2 regions of the Alkalibacterium iburiense genome follow, and region 2 is predicted to be linked to the other one. Evidence: predicted binding sites of a transcription regulator. Region 2 holds the regulator's gene; the other holds the start of a gene.
What was found. Region 2 encodes LexA, which represses DNA repair genes until DNA is damaged. Its sites were predicted from a motif close to CNAACANNTGTTNG; they were not measured.
Positions count from the first base shown of each region.

Region 1: the regulator LexA is predicted to act here: its motif matches at 1,530-1,543, upstream of gshAB (bifunctional glutamate--cysteine ligase GshA/glutathione synthetase GshB).

Region 1 is NZ_BAAACW010000096.1:13,955-20,198, reverse strand. It holds RNA gene ssrS (6S RNA) at 1-106, opposite strand, end outside; gene ABDZ53_RS08170 (replication-associated recombination protein A) at 172-1,437, opposite strand; gene gshAB (bifunctional glutamate--cysteine ligase GshA/glutathione synthetase GshB) at 1,643-3,904, shown strand; gene ABDZ53_RS08160 (cysteine desulfurase family protein) at 3,933-5,087, shown strand; gene ABDZ53_RS08155 (hypothetical protein) at 5,125-5,466, shown strand; gene mnmA (tRNA 2-thiouridine(34) synthase MnmA) at 5,643-6,244, shown strand, end outside.
Region 2 is NZ_BAAACW010000026.1:7,787-14,030, reverse strand. It holds gene recJ (single-stranded-DNA-specific exonuclease RecJ) at 1-1,834, shown strand, start outside; gene ABDZ53_RS02245 (adenine phosphoribosyltransferase) at 1,863-2,375, shown strand; gene lexA (transcriptional repressor LexA) at 2,423-3,058, opposite strand; gene ABDZ53_RS02235 (DUF896 family protein) at 3,280-3,522, shown strand; gene tkt (transketolase) at 3,629-5,635, shown strand; gene ABDZ53_RS02225 (YneF family protein) at 5,801-6,043, shown strand; gene ABDZ53_RS02220 (ABC transporter ATP-binding protein) at 6,143-6,244, shown strand, end outside.

The DNA.
Region 1 (6,244 bases), on a different contig from region 2:
TTCCAAGTGATAAGGCATGTCATTCACTCGTTCATTAGAATCCCAATGTTTTAATAAAATGTTCGGTCAACACAGTGTATAGGCATCGCGCACACCTCAGAATTCTTATCCTTATAATAGCACAGAGGGGGCACCTAGTCAATACATAGGCTTACACCTATAAAAACTTGTTTATTTATTATTAAACTTTTGTGCTTGTTTTAATAAGGCCTGTTCAAATTTGGAGGTCGGAACAGGGTGATAATATTCTTTATTTTTTAAATTATCAGGTAAGTACTGCTGTTTTACCCAGTGGTTATCAAAGTTATGAGGGAACTGATAGCCCACGCCACTTCCTAATTCTTTTGCCCCTTTGTAGTGGGAATCCTTTAGATGATCGGGGACATCCCCGCTTTTTCCTTCTCTCACATCAGCTAGAGCCTTATCCACTGCTGATATTGCGCTGTTGGATTTGGGCGATAGACACATTTCAATAACCGCATTGGCTAAAGGGATTCTCGCTTCAGGCAATCCCATTTTTTCTGCAGCCTGCACAGCTGTTACGACACGGGCGACTCCAGCTGGATTAGCGAGCCCGATATCTTCATAAGCAGTAACCATTAAACGACGACATATAATGATTAACTCACCGGCTTCAATTAAGCGTGCTAAATAATGCAGAGCCGCATGGACATCGCTTCCCCGAATAGATTTTTGAAAGGCAGATATGGCATTATAGTGAGCATCCCCATCTTTATCATGGGTCAGAGCTTTTCTCTGCAAGCACTCTTCGGCTATCGCTAAGGTGATGTGTATATCCCCGTTATCGTCTGGTTCAGTTGATTTTACAGCTAGTTCCAACGCATTGAGCGCACTTCTTAAATCTCCATTGGTTACTCTTGAGAAATAATGGAGAACATCTTTTTCGATGATAACCGAAGTCTCCCCAAAGCCATTCTCTTTATCTTCCAAGGCACGATTTAAAGCCAAAGTAATTTGAGATTCTGTCAATGGTTTTAATTCGAAAATCTGAGATCGGCTTCTAATAGCCGGGTGGATGGAAATATAAGGATTCTCAGTAGTCGCACCAATTAAGACAATCCGTCCATTTTCCAAATGAGGCAATAAAAAATCTTGCTTAGGTTTGTCTAACCGATGGACCTCATCTAAAAGCAGGATAACTGACCCACTCATTTTAGCTTCTTCTACAACAATTTGTAAATCTTTTTTAGTATCTGTGGCTGCATTTAATTTTCTAAAAGCATATTTAGTTGAACCTGCAATCGCACTGGCAATACTTGTTTTACCTATACCAGGTGGCCCGTAAAGTATCATTGAAGAGAGTTGTTTTGCTTTGACCATTCTCCATATGATTTTGCCTTCTCCAACCAAATGCTCTTGCCCAACAATATGATCGATGGACTGAGGTCTCATTCGATAGGCTAGAGGTTTATTCAATGACATGCTCCTTTACTTTGTATTTGGTTGCTTACAAATCACCTTTTCATCTCTTTAATTATAGCACTATTTAATAGGTAATAAAATGATTATGAACAAAAGTTTGCTTTACTTCTCGTTTCTTTCTCTATGTTGATGGGTAACTTTATGATAAGATAATACTTGACATTAGTAAGTAAAATATAATGGATGAGGTAAGATGTAGATGAATGTAAAGAACTTTATAAAAGAAAATAATCTGGAACATGTTTTTTCAAAAGGTTCCTTTGGTATTGAAAAAGAAGGCTTGCGTACTAAGCTGGATGGAAAGTTAGCGTTGACGAAACACCCCAAGACAGTTGGCAGCCGTCAACACCATCCTTATATCCAAACGGATTTTAGCGAATCTCAATTAGAACTGGTGACACCTCCAACCTTGTCCCTTAAAGAACAACACAGGTGGTTAGTGGCCTTGCACGATGTGGCTCATAGAAATTTGCTAGAAGATGAGTTTATATGGCCTTTTAGTATGCCCAATATTCTCCCAGATGAAGATACCATACCTATTATTGATGTGGAAGATAAAAAAGAAATTCACTATAGGGAAAAGCTAGCTGAAAAGTATGGGAAAAGGAAACAAATGATTAGTGGTATCCACTTTAATTTTTCATTTGCTCCTGATTTTACAGAGAAGTTGTCACAATTAAACATAGACCATCGTGAAAAGTTGGACTTTCTATTTTTAAAACTATCCCGTAATTTCATACGCTATCAATGGTTGATCACTTATCTTTACGGGGCTTCTCCAGTCTGTCACCCTTCATTTGACAATGGAGAGAGTCAGGGTGTGTATACAAGAAGTATCCGAAACAGTCCAATCGGCTACCATAATACTTTTAGTGACCGTGTGTCTTATGCTTCTGTCCAATCATATGTTGAAGATATTGAAAGCTTTGTTAAAGAAGGGCAACTGATAGAGGAGAGAGAATATTATGGGTCTGCCCGATTGCGTGGAAAAGGAAAAGCAGCAAGAGGCTTATTAAATGAAGGAGTCAAATATGTCGAGTTCCGATCGTTTGATAACAACCCTTTTGACTCACTAGGATTTACAATTGAACAGTCTCAATTTGTTCATTTGTTCTTACTCACTATGCTTTGGATAGAACAAAACAGTACGGATGATGAGATGGACTTAGGCATGAAAAAAAATGAGCTAACAGCGGGTGAAAATCCTTTCGAACCCTCTCAGTTTAAAGAAGAAGGTCTCCTATTGCTCAATGAAATGATCGAAACCGCAAAAGAATTGGGACTGGATTCTTCTTATATAAGAAGTGTGGAAGAGGCCATAGCCGCTTTTGAAGAGCCGGAAAGAACATTAGCTGCTCAAGTCGTTAAGGCGGTTGAAAAAGAAGGTTCTTACATGGCTTTAGGAAGTAAATTAGGACAAGCCTACAAACAAGAATCTTATGAAAAGCCCTTTTTACTCAGAGGGTTTGAACAAATGGAAATGAGTACTCAACTCTTATTATTCGATGCGCTTCAACTAGGGATAGAAGTTGATGTCTTAGATGAACAAGATCAATTTCTCAAGCTGACTCATGACAAACAAGTCGAGTATGTGAAAAACGGAAATATGACCTCCAAGGATACCTATATATCCCACTGGATTATGGCAAATAAGACTGTAACCAAGAAAATATTAGCGGATGAAGGGTACACTATACCTGGAGGAGAAGAATTTGTTTCTATTGAAAATGCCCTAGATCATTACCCCCTTATTAAAGACAAAGCTATTGTCGTGAAGCCAAAATCAACAAACTATGGAATAGGCATTTCAATTTTTAAGAACCCTCCAAAAGAGGAAGGCTATAGAGAGGCTCTAGAAATTGCATTTAAAGAAGACAGTGAAGTTCTGGTTGAAGAATTCATAGAGGGCACTGAGTACCGCTTTTTTGTGGTTAATGGCCGAACAGAAGCTGTTTTGTTACGTGAGCCTGCGAATGTAGTGGGAGACGGTGAAAGAACTGTAGCTGAGTTAATAAAAGCTAAAAACACCCATCCGTATAGAGGGGAGAAGCATCGTGCTCCTTTAGAGAAAATACAGATGGGACAGATCGAATCATTAATGTTAAAAGAGCAGAATCGCACGTTTGAAAGTGTATTGGAAAAAGGCGAAAAAGTCTTTTTAAGAGAAAATTCTAATATCTCAACAGGTGGGGACTCTGTTGACGTCACAGACTCTATGCATGAAAGTTACAAGCGGATTGCTGAAGAAATGGCAGAAGTACTAGGAGTCAATGTCACGGGAATAGACTTAATCGTGCCGGATATGACAAAAGAGAGTACGCCGACAGAACCCGGCTATACAGTGATAGAAGCGAATTTTAATCCGGCTATGCATATGCATGCTTATGTCCATAAAGGAAAAGGTAGAAGACTAACTAGAAAAGTGTTAGATATGTTGTACCCGACTATTCAACTATCCTAAACTTTTCGAATGGAAGAAGGGATGAAAAATGGAAAACACACTTTATTTTGACCATGCTGCAACGACGCCGATGCATCCCGATGTGATTCAAGCAATGACTGTTGCAATGGAACAACACTATGGAAATGCCTCAAGTATTTATGAACTTGGAAGAGAAAGTAAAGGTCTCCTAGAGGAAGCTAGACTGGTTTTGGCTAAAAGCATAAATGCTCATCCTAAAGAAATCATATTTACTAGTGGAGGAACCGAAAGTGATAATATAGCAATCTTACAAACAGCCGAAAAGTTAAAAGAACAGGGCAAACACATTATCACGACATCAATTGAACATCCGGCTGTAAGAGAACCCCTGATGTATTTAGAGAGAAATGGATTTGACGTCACTTTTCTTCCCGTGAATAAAGATGGATGTGTTACGGTGGAACAAGTTAAAGAGGCAATAAGAGAAGACACGATTTTAGTTTCGATTATCTATGGTAACAATGAAATCGGATCGATTATGCCTATACAAGAAATAGGTGAAATGCTTGCTTCTCAAGAGAGAAAAATTGTTTTCCATACAGATGCTGTGCAAGCATACGGAACAGAAACAATTGACGTGAAAGACCAGCATATCGATCTGTTATCCGTTTCCTCACATAAGATTAACGGACCCAAAGGAATCGGGTTTATCTATATCAATCAGTCACTCGCTTTACCAGGGTTATTACGTGGTGGGGAACAGGAGAACAAAAAACGAGCAGGAACTGAAAATATACCTGCGATTGTTGGGTTCAAAAAAGCAGTTGAGATCCGCCAGGAAGAAAAAGAGAAGAATCGAACGCTATATTCTGAATTAAAGAAAAAGACCCTGCAGTCGTTAAATGACTACGGTATACCTTATGAAGTCAATGGCTCTATAGATAATAGCCTTCCCCATATTTTAAGCTTGCGTTTTCCAGGTGTACCGGCTGATAAATTGCTCATTCATTTAGATTTAGCTCATATTGCGGTCTCAATAGGTTCAGCTTGTTCAGCCGGAAATGTTGATCCTAGCTTAGTACTCACCGCTCTGTATGACGAGAATCACCCGGCTATTACAGAAACCATTCGTGTAAGCTTTGGAATGAACAATCATACGGAACAAATAGAAGAACTTGTCAAAAATATTAAAAAGGCAGTTGCTTTTCTGTCTCAAAATTAGAATAATAGAGTAAAGAGAGAAGAAAGGAAGAGCGCAATTGTCAAATAAAAATAATGCTTCGTTACCCGGAAGCTCTGATTTATATGTTATTAACGAACAGGCTAAGCGTTACACATTAAGGGATAATGGATTTACCGAGACAAAGAATGGGACCTTTATTTATGAACGCTCCCTTGGAACCACAGTGATGGATAAGAAAGCTCCTAAACTGAAAGTAACTGTCTCAAAAGATTTTTCTGAATTAAAATTATCTTCAGTATCTGCAAATGGGCTAAAGAAAATCGATTTATATAAAGGGTCTCAATTTGAAAAAGAAAGAGAATTAGCTGAACACATACTAAAAACGTTTGTAGAAGAAAATGTTTTAGACAAAGCCTAAATGGAGTGAAAAGGACACGGTTTAGGGGAACACCCTAGCACGTGTCCTTTTTTTGAAATATTCCTGATAGACTTGACTTCTTATTTTTTGTAAGTATAATAAAACAAGCTGTAACCTAACGAACCTTCAATTCGTATAGAACAGAAATCTAAACAGAAATGATGGTGAATAATACTATGTCAGACAAAAAAACACGAGTAGTGGTTGGTATGAGTGGAGGCGTCGACTCTTCTGTAACAGCCCTGCTATTAAAAGAACAAGGCTATGATGTTGTTGGTGTCTTTATGAAAAACTGGGATGATACAGATGAAAATGGTGTGTGTACAGCCACAGAGGATTATAAAGATGTCGCACTTGTAGCTAACAAAATAGGCATTCCCTATTATTCAATAAACTTCGAAAAAGAGTATTGGAACAAAGTGTTCTCTTACTTTTTAGAGGAGTATGAAAATGGACGGACGCCTAACCCGGATGTCATGTGTAATAAAGAAATCAAATTCAAAGCCTTTTTAGACTATGCTCTAAGTCTGGGTGCAGAATATGTGGCTACAGGTCATTACGCGCGAGTCAGAAGAGATGAAGATGGAACGGCTCATCTCTTAAAGGGATTAGATGGGAATAAAGACCAAACGTATTTCTTAAATCAATTATCTCAGGATCAATTGGCAAAAGTCCTTTTCCCTTTAGGTGAGATGGACAAAAAAGAAGTTCGAAAGATTGCTGAAGAAGCTGGTTTAGCCACGGCGAATAAAAAAGACTCAACGGGTATCTGCTTTAT
Region 2 (6,244 bases):
TACCTTAGGAATAGATGTGATTGTGACTGACCATCATGAGTGTCCAAAAGAATTACCTGATGCTTACTCTATCGTTCATCCCCGTCATCCCAAGGGGAACTATGCTTGTCCTGACTTATCTGGTGCTGGAGTCAGCTTAAAAGTGGCGACTGCATTATTAGGTGAAATTCCTGAAGAGCTACTTGATTTAGCGGCCATAGGAACGATAGCCGACTTAGTTTCTTTAACAGGGGAAAATAGAGCCATTGCTTATTTTGGTTTAAAGTGGATGAAACATTCTCAACGCATAGGGCTGCTGGCTTTACTTGCTGAGGGTTCCATCCCATTGGAATCAATCGATGAAGAAACAGTGGGGTTTAAAATAGCCCCTCCCATTAATGCAGTAGGAAGACTGGGAGACGCTACTTTAGTAGTGGACTTACTGACGACGTTTGACGATGAAGAAGCTCAGAGATTGAGTCGAATCATTATTAATAAAAACGAAGAAAGAAAAGCACTGGTGAATCAGATTACTTTAGAAGCCTTTGATAAGTTGGAAGAACAGTCTGATCAGGCCATTGTTGTTTTACACGAGCCTGGATGGCATGAGGGTGTTTTAGGGATAGTGGCCAGCAAAGTAGCAGATAAAGTGAGCAAGCCGACCATTATTCTAACAAGTGATCCCAATACCGAAAAAGTCAAAGGGTCGGGACGAAGTATCAATGGGTTCAATATTTACGAATGCATGAACGAAATAAGAGACTATTTAAGTCACTTTGGTGGACATGAAATGGCTTGTGGTTTAAGTTTAGAAATGAATCAACTAGACGCTTTTATTGAAGCCGTGAACAGACAAGCTGAACAGCTTATGGAAGACTCGGAGAGTTACAGAAAATTAGATATAAGTGGAATCGTTGAGTGGGAAGATATTTCAATTGATTTAATTGACGAGTTAAATGCATTAAAACCCTTTGGTCAGGAAAATGAAAAACCTCTATTCAAATTAGAATCTCTCTTACCAGATAAAGTGAAAATCATTGGAGCAGATCAGTCTCATTTGAAAGCAAGCTTAGTGAAAAATGAAAAACAGCTAGAGATGATAGCTTTTCAGTCAGCTGAATGGGAAGAAGTTTGGCGATCCTCTCCAAAGATTGACGTGGTAGGTTATTTAGATATTAATGAATGGAATGGAAACAAGAAGGTACAGCTTACAGCAGCTGACTTTAAAACGCAGGACTCTGTTATCATTGATTATAGAAAAGAAGGAAATCAAAAGCGGTTATTCAGTAAAGTAGGGGCTCATTATCTCTTTTTTAAAAAAGAACACTTCAATAAATGGAAACCGCATATCACTAGAGATTCTACAGGCTATCTATTAGATGAAAACAAAGACTTGCCGACTATCCATGAGGCCGATCCTGTGGTGTTCATGGATATCCCTGATGAGTTAAGTGACTTCGAAAAAGTGTTTAGAAACTACAAAGATCATACGCTCTATTTATTTTTCTACTCCCCACACGAGTATTATTTTAAAGGCGTACCTAAACGAGAACAATTTACTAAATTATATAAATGGCTCTTGAAAAACAAAACCATTCACTTGGCTAATGAGACTGAAAAATTGAAAAAGGTCATGAAATTGGACAGTGAGACACTTAAATTCATGATAATGGTGTTTTTAGAGAATGAATTTGTTACAATAGAGGATGGGAAGTTAAGCATTCGTTCCCAACCTCAGAAGAAGAACTTAGAGGATACTATAACATATCAAAAAAGATTAGCTCAAATTAAGACAGAAGAAACACTTGTTTATAGTTCCTTTAATGAACTAGTGTCTTACCTTAGAGAAATTTAATATGAGTTTTAAGAAGGCGGAGGAAAAAATGAATTTTAAAGACTATATTGCAGATGTACCAGATTTTCCAGAAAAGGGGATTACATTTAGAGATATTTCTCCATTGATGGCTGACGGGAAAGCTTATAAAGCGGCTACCGAAAAGATTGTCGAATATGCTAAAGATAAAGGCGTAGAGATGATTGTCGGACCTGAAGCAAGAGGGTTCATCGTTGGATGCCCCGTAGCAAATGAATTACAAGTCGGATTTGCGCCTTGTCGTAAAAAAGGAAAACTCCCAAGAGAAACTATTGAAGTGAGTTATGGGTTAGAGTACGGAAATGACGTCCTGCAGTTACACAAAGATGCGATTAAACCTGGTCAGAAAGTACTCATTACAGATGACTTGCTGGCTACAGGTGGAACCATTGCAGCAACCATACAACTCGTTGAAAAATTAGGTGGAGAAGTGGTTGGAGCAGCGTTCTTTATTGAATTGAAAGACTTAAAAGGACGAGATAAAATAGAAGGCTACGATATCTTCACATTAATGACCTATTAACAAAGACCCCTTCCTCATGTAAAGAGAGGAAGGGGCTTCTATTTATATTAAAATATATGGCTTCTATAAAGGGAAATGACTTTACCTAAAATTTTAGCATCATTTAAAATGATGGGATCCAAATTCTCATTTTCTGGCTGTAAACGAATATGATCGTTTTCTTTATAAAATCTCTTACAGGTCGCTTCATCTTCATCAGTCATAGCAATAACAATGTCTCCATTGCTTGCGGCATCCTGCTTGCGAACAATTACGTGATCTCCATCTAATATGCCTACATCCTTCATACTATCTCCTCGGATAGTCAGCATAAACAGGTTTCCTTTTTCAAATTCTAATTCATTTGGAATAGGGAAGTAATCCGTTGCTTCCTCAACAGCTAAGATTGGTTCACCAGCAGTAACGACACCAAGTAAGGGAATCATATCTTCATTTTCGTCGATCCCTAATTTACTTAAGCCTAAAGATGTAAATTCAATCGCTCTGGGTTTTGAAGGGTCTCTCAAAATATACCCGCTTTTTTCTAATCTGGAAAGGTGTCCGTGTACAGTTGAAGTGGAAGATAAATCAGTTGCTACACCAATTTCTCTCACTGTGGGTGGATACCCTCTATGTTGGACTTGTTCATATATAAATTGTAATATTTCTAACTGTTTCTTGCCTTTTCGGCCTCTCGTACTCATTTTCCAACCTCTCTTTCCTATCACGTATTCATTAATGGAACAACCGTTCTTACTTAGTTTGAGTATAGCACAGTAGATGTAACAATTCAAACTTATGTTCGAAAGAGTGTAAAGATTATTGAGTATTCTCGCCAATCTCTACCACTTTTAATGGAGTAATGGTATGATAAATAAGGAAAGCTATCGAAAGATAGTATAGCGCACTATTTAAGGAGGGTAATATGTTAGAGAAAGCAAAGTTAGACAGAATCAATGAATTAGTCAGAAAAGAAAGAAAAGATGGACTGACTAGTGAAGAAAAAGAAGAACAGACCAGCCTGCGTGAAGAATATATTAAAGCATTTCGCTCTGGAATGAGAAACCAGATTGAAGGCATGAAAATAGTAGACGAAGAAGGAACGGACTTAACGCCTGGTAAATTAAAAGAAATTCAACGTCAAAAAGGCATTCACAATCGCGATTAAGTGTTTGGTTTGTTATTAATTGAACGAAATCGCTTCTAATATTGAAATGGCAGCGAATTAATAGTACAATAGTTGAGTAAGTTTAGAATTTAAACAAACGAAAGGGATGAATAGTGTGTTTGATAATATAGATCAAATGGCAGTAGATACAATTCGTACACTCAGTATTGATGGTGTACAAAAAGCAAACTCGGGTCACCCGGGCTTACCAATGGGAGCAGCTCCAATGGCGTATACCTTATGGACACGTCATTTAAATGTAAATCCAAAGAACTCTAGATGGTTTGATCGTGACCGTTTTGTATTATCAGCAGGACATGGGTCTATGCTTTTATACAGCTTGTTACATTTATCAGGTTATGATGTCAGCCTTGACGATTTAAAAAACTTCCGTCAATTAGGAAGTAATACTCCTGGACACCCAGAAGTACACATAACTGACGGAGTAGAGGCAACAACTGGACCTTTAGGACAAGGTTTTGCAAACGCTGTAGGAATGGCTATGGCTGAAGCTCATTTAGCTGCTACTTACAATAAAGATGAGTATAACGTAGTCGATCATTATACTTATGGGTTATGTGGAGATGGAGACTTGATGGAAGGGGTTTCTCAAGAAGCTGCATCTTTAGCTGGTCACTTGAAACTTGGTAAGTTAATCATGTTATATGACTCAAACGATATTTCCTTAGACGGACCAACATCTAAAGCCTTTACTGAAGATGTAGGAAAACGATTTGAAGCTTATGGCTGGGAGCATATCTTAGTAGAAGATGGTAATGATCTAGAAGCGATTGACCAAGCTATTACACAAGCTAAAGAATCAACAGATAAACCGACATTAATCGAAATTAAAACAGTTATTGGTTTCGGTGCTCCAAACCAAGGATCACACACGGTACACGGTGCCCCATTAGGACCGGATGGTGTGGAAGCGGCTAAAAAAGCTTATGGATGGGAAGGCGAAGACTTCTATGTTCCTCAAGAAGTAGCAGACCGATTCAAAGAGCACATGGTAGATAAAGGTGAGAAGCTAGAAAAAGAATGGAACGAATTAGTCGATGCTTATCGTTCAGCTCATTCAGATTTAGCTAAGCAATTCGACTCTGCTTTGTCAGGCGAATTACCAGAAAACTGGGATAGTGAATTACCGTCTTATTCTGAAGAAGATGGAAAAGCAGCTACGCGTTCATCCAGTGGGGATATTATTAATGCTATCGCTAAAACAGTCCCTAACTTATGGGGTGGAGCAGCTGACTTATCCAGTTCAAACAAAACAATGATTGATGGAGAGAAAGATTTCCAACCGGGACAATATGAAGGACGCAATATCTGGTATGGTGTAAGAGAATTTGCTATGGCTGCAGCTATGAACGGGATTGTGCTGCATGGCGGAACTAAAACCTATGCGGCTACTTTCTTCGTCTTTACGGACTACTTAAGACCAGCTGTAAGACTGGCTGCTTTGTCAGACATTCCATCTATCTTTGTTATGACACATGACTCCATTGCTGTTGGAGAAGATGGTCCGACTCACGAACCAGTTGAACACTTATCTAGCTTCCGTGGGATGCATAATTTAACGGTATTGAGACCTGCTGATGGAAATGAAGCAGCAGCGGCGTGGGAAATTGCGCTTAAATCTACAGACCGTCCGACTATGCTTGTGTTAACTCGTCAAGACTTGCCAGTTTTACCTGGAACACAGGAAAAGGCCCGTCAAACGGTTCAAAAAGGAGCTTACGTTCTTTCACCTTCAGAAAATGATACACCAGATGGTATCTTAATCGCTACCGGTTCTGAAGTCTCATTAGCAGTCGAAGCTCAAAAAGAATTAAGAGCTCAAGGACAAGATGTATCGGTTGTTTCAATGCCAAGTTTCGACTTGTTTGAATTACAGTCAGCTGAATACAAAGAATCTGTTCTTCCATCATCAGTCACTAAACGTGTCGCTATTGAAATGGGATCTTCATTCGGATGGCATAAACATGTCGGAAACGATGGACGCATTTTAGCTATCGATAAATTTGGTGCAAGTGGAAATGGTGAAGCTGTTGTTGAAGCTTATGGATTTACAACTGAAAATGTCGTGAATACCTACCTTTCAATTAAATAATTACTGAAATGCTCTCGAATAAAGCCTCTCTTTCTGACTTTTAATAGAAAGGAGGCTTTTTTCGAGGATAAGAATAATAATTAGTCGAATAGGTTTATTTTTGTTCCCTAATTGTGTAAAATGATTCAGTGAACACTTTTATGTTAGCTGAGAGGAGTGAAAGATATGAATACAGGATTAGCCATTTTATTAATAATTCTTGCCCTAATCGGTGGTCTAGTAGGTGGTTTCTTTATAGCCAGAAAATACATGATGGATTATTTCGAAAAGAATCCGCCAATTGATGAAAACATGTTGCGTATGATGATGCTTCAAATGGGTCAAAAACCATCTGAAAGAAAAATCAATCAGATGATGACACAAATGAAACAACAGCAGAAAACAGCTAAGAAAAAAAAGAAAAAGTAAGGTGAAACGGACAGGTATCTGTCCGTTCTAATATGACAAAATATGACATAGTGTCATATGAGTGTAGAGTGATGAACAAATATAGTAGGGGATTAGATTATGGGAATATTTAAAAGACTAAGTTGGTTTTTCAAGCAAGAGAAAAAATCCTATTTGATAGGGATACTGGCTCTAGTTATTGTTGCCTTGTTACAATTGATT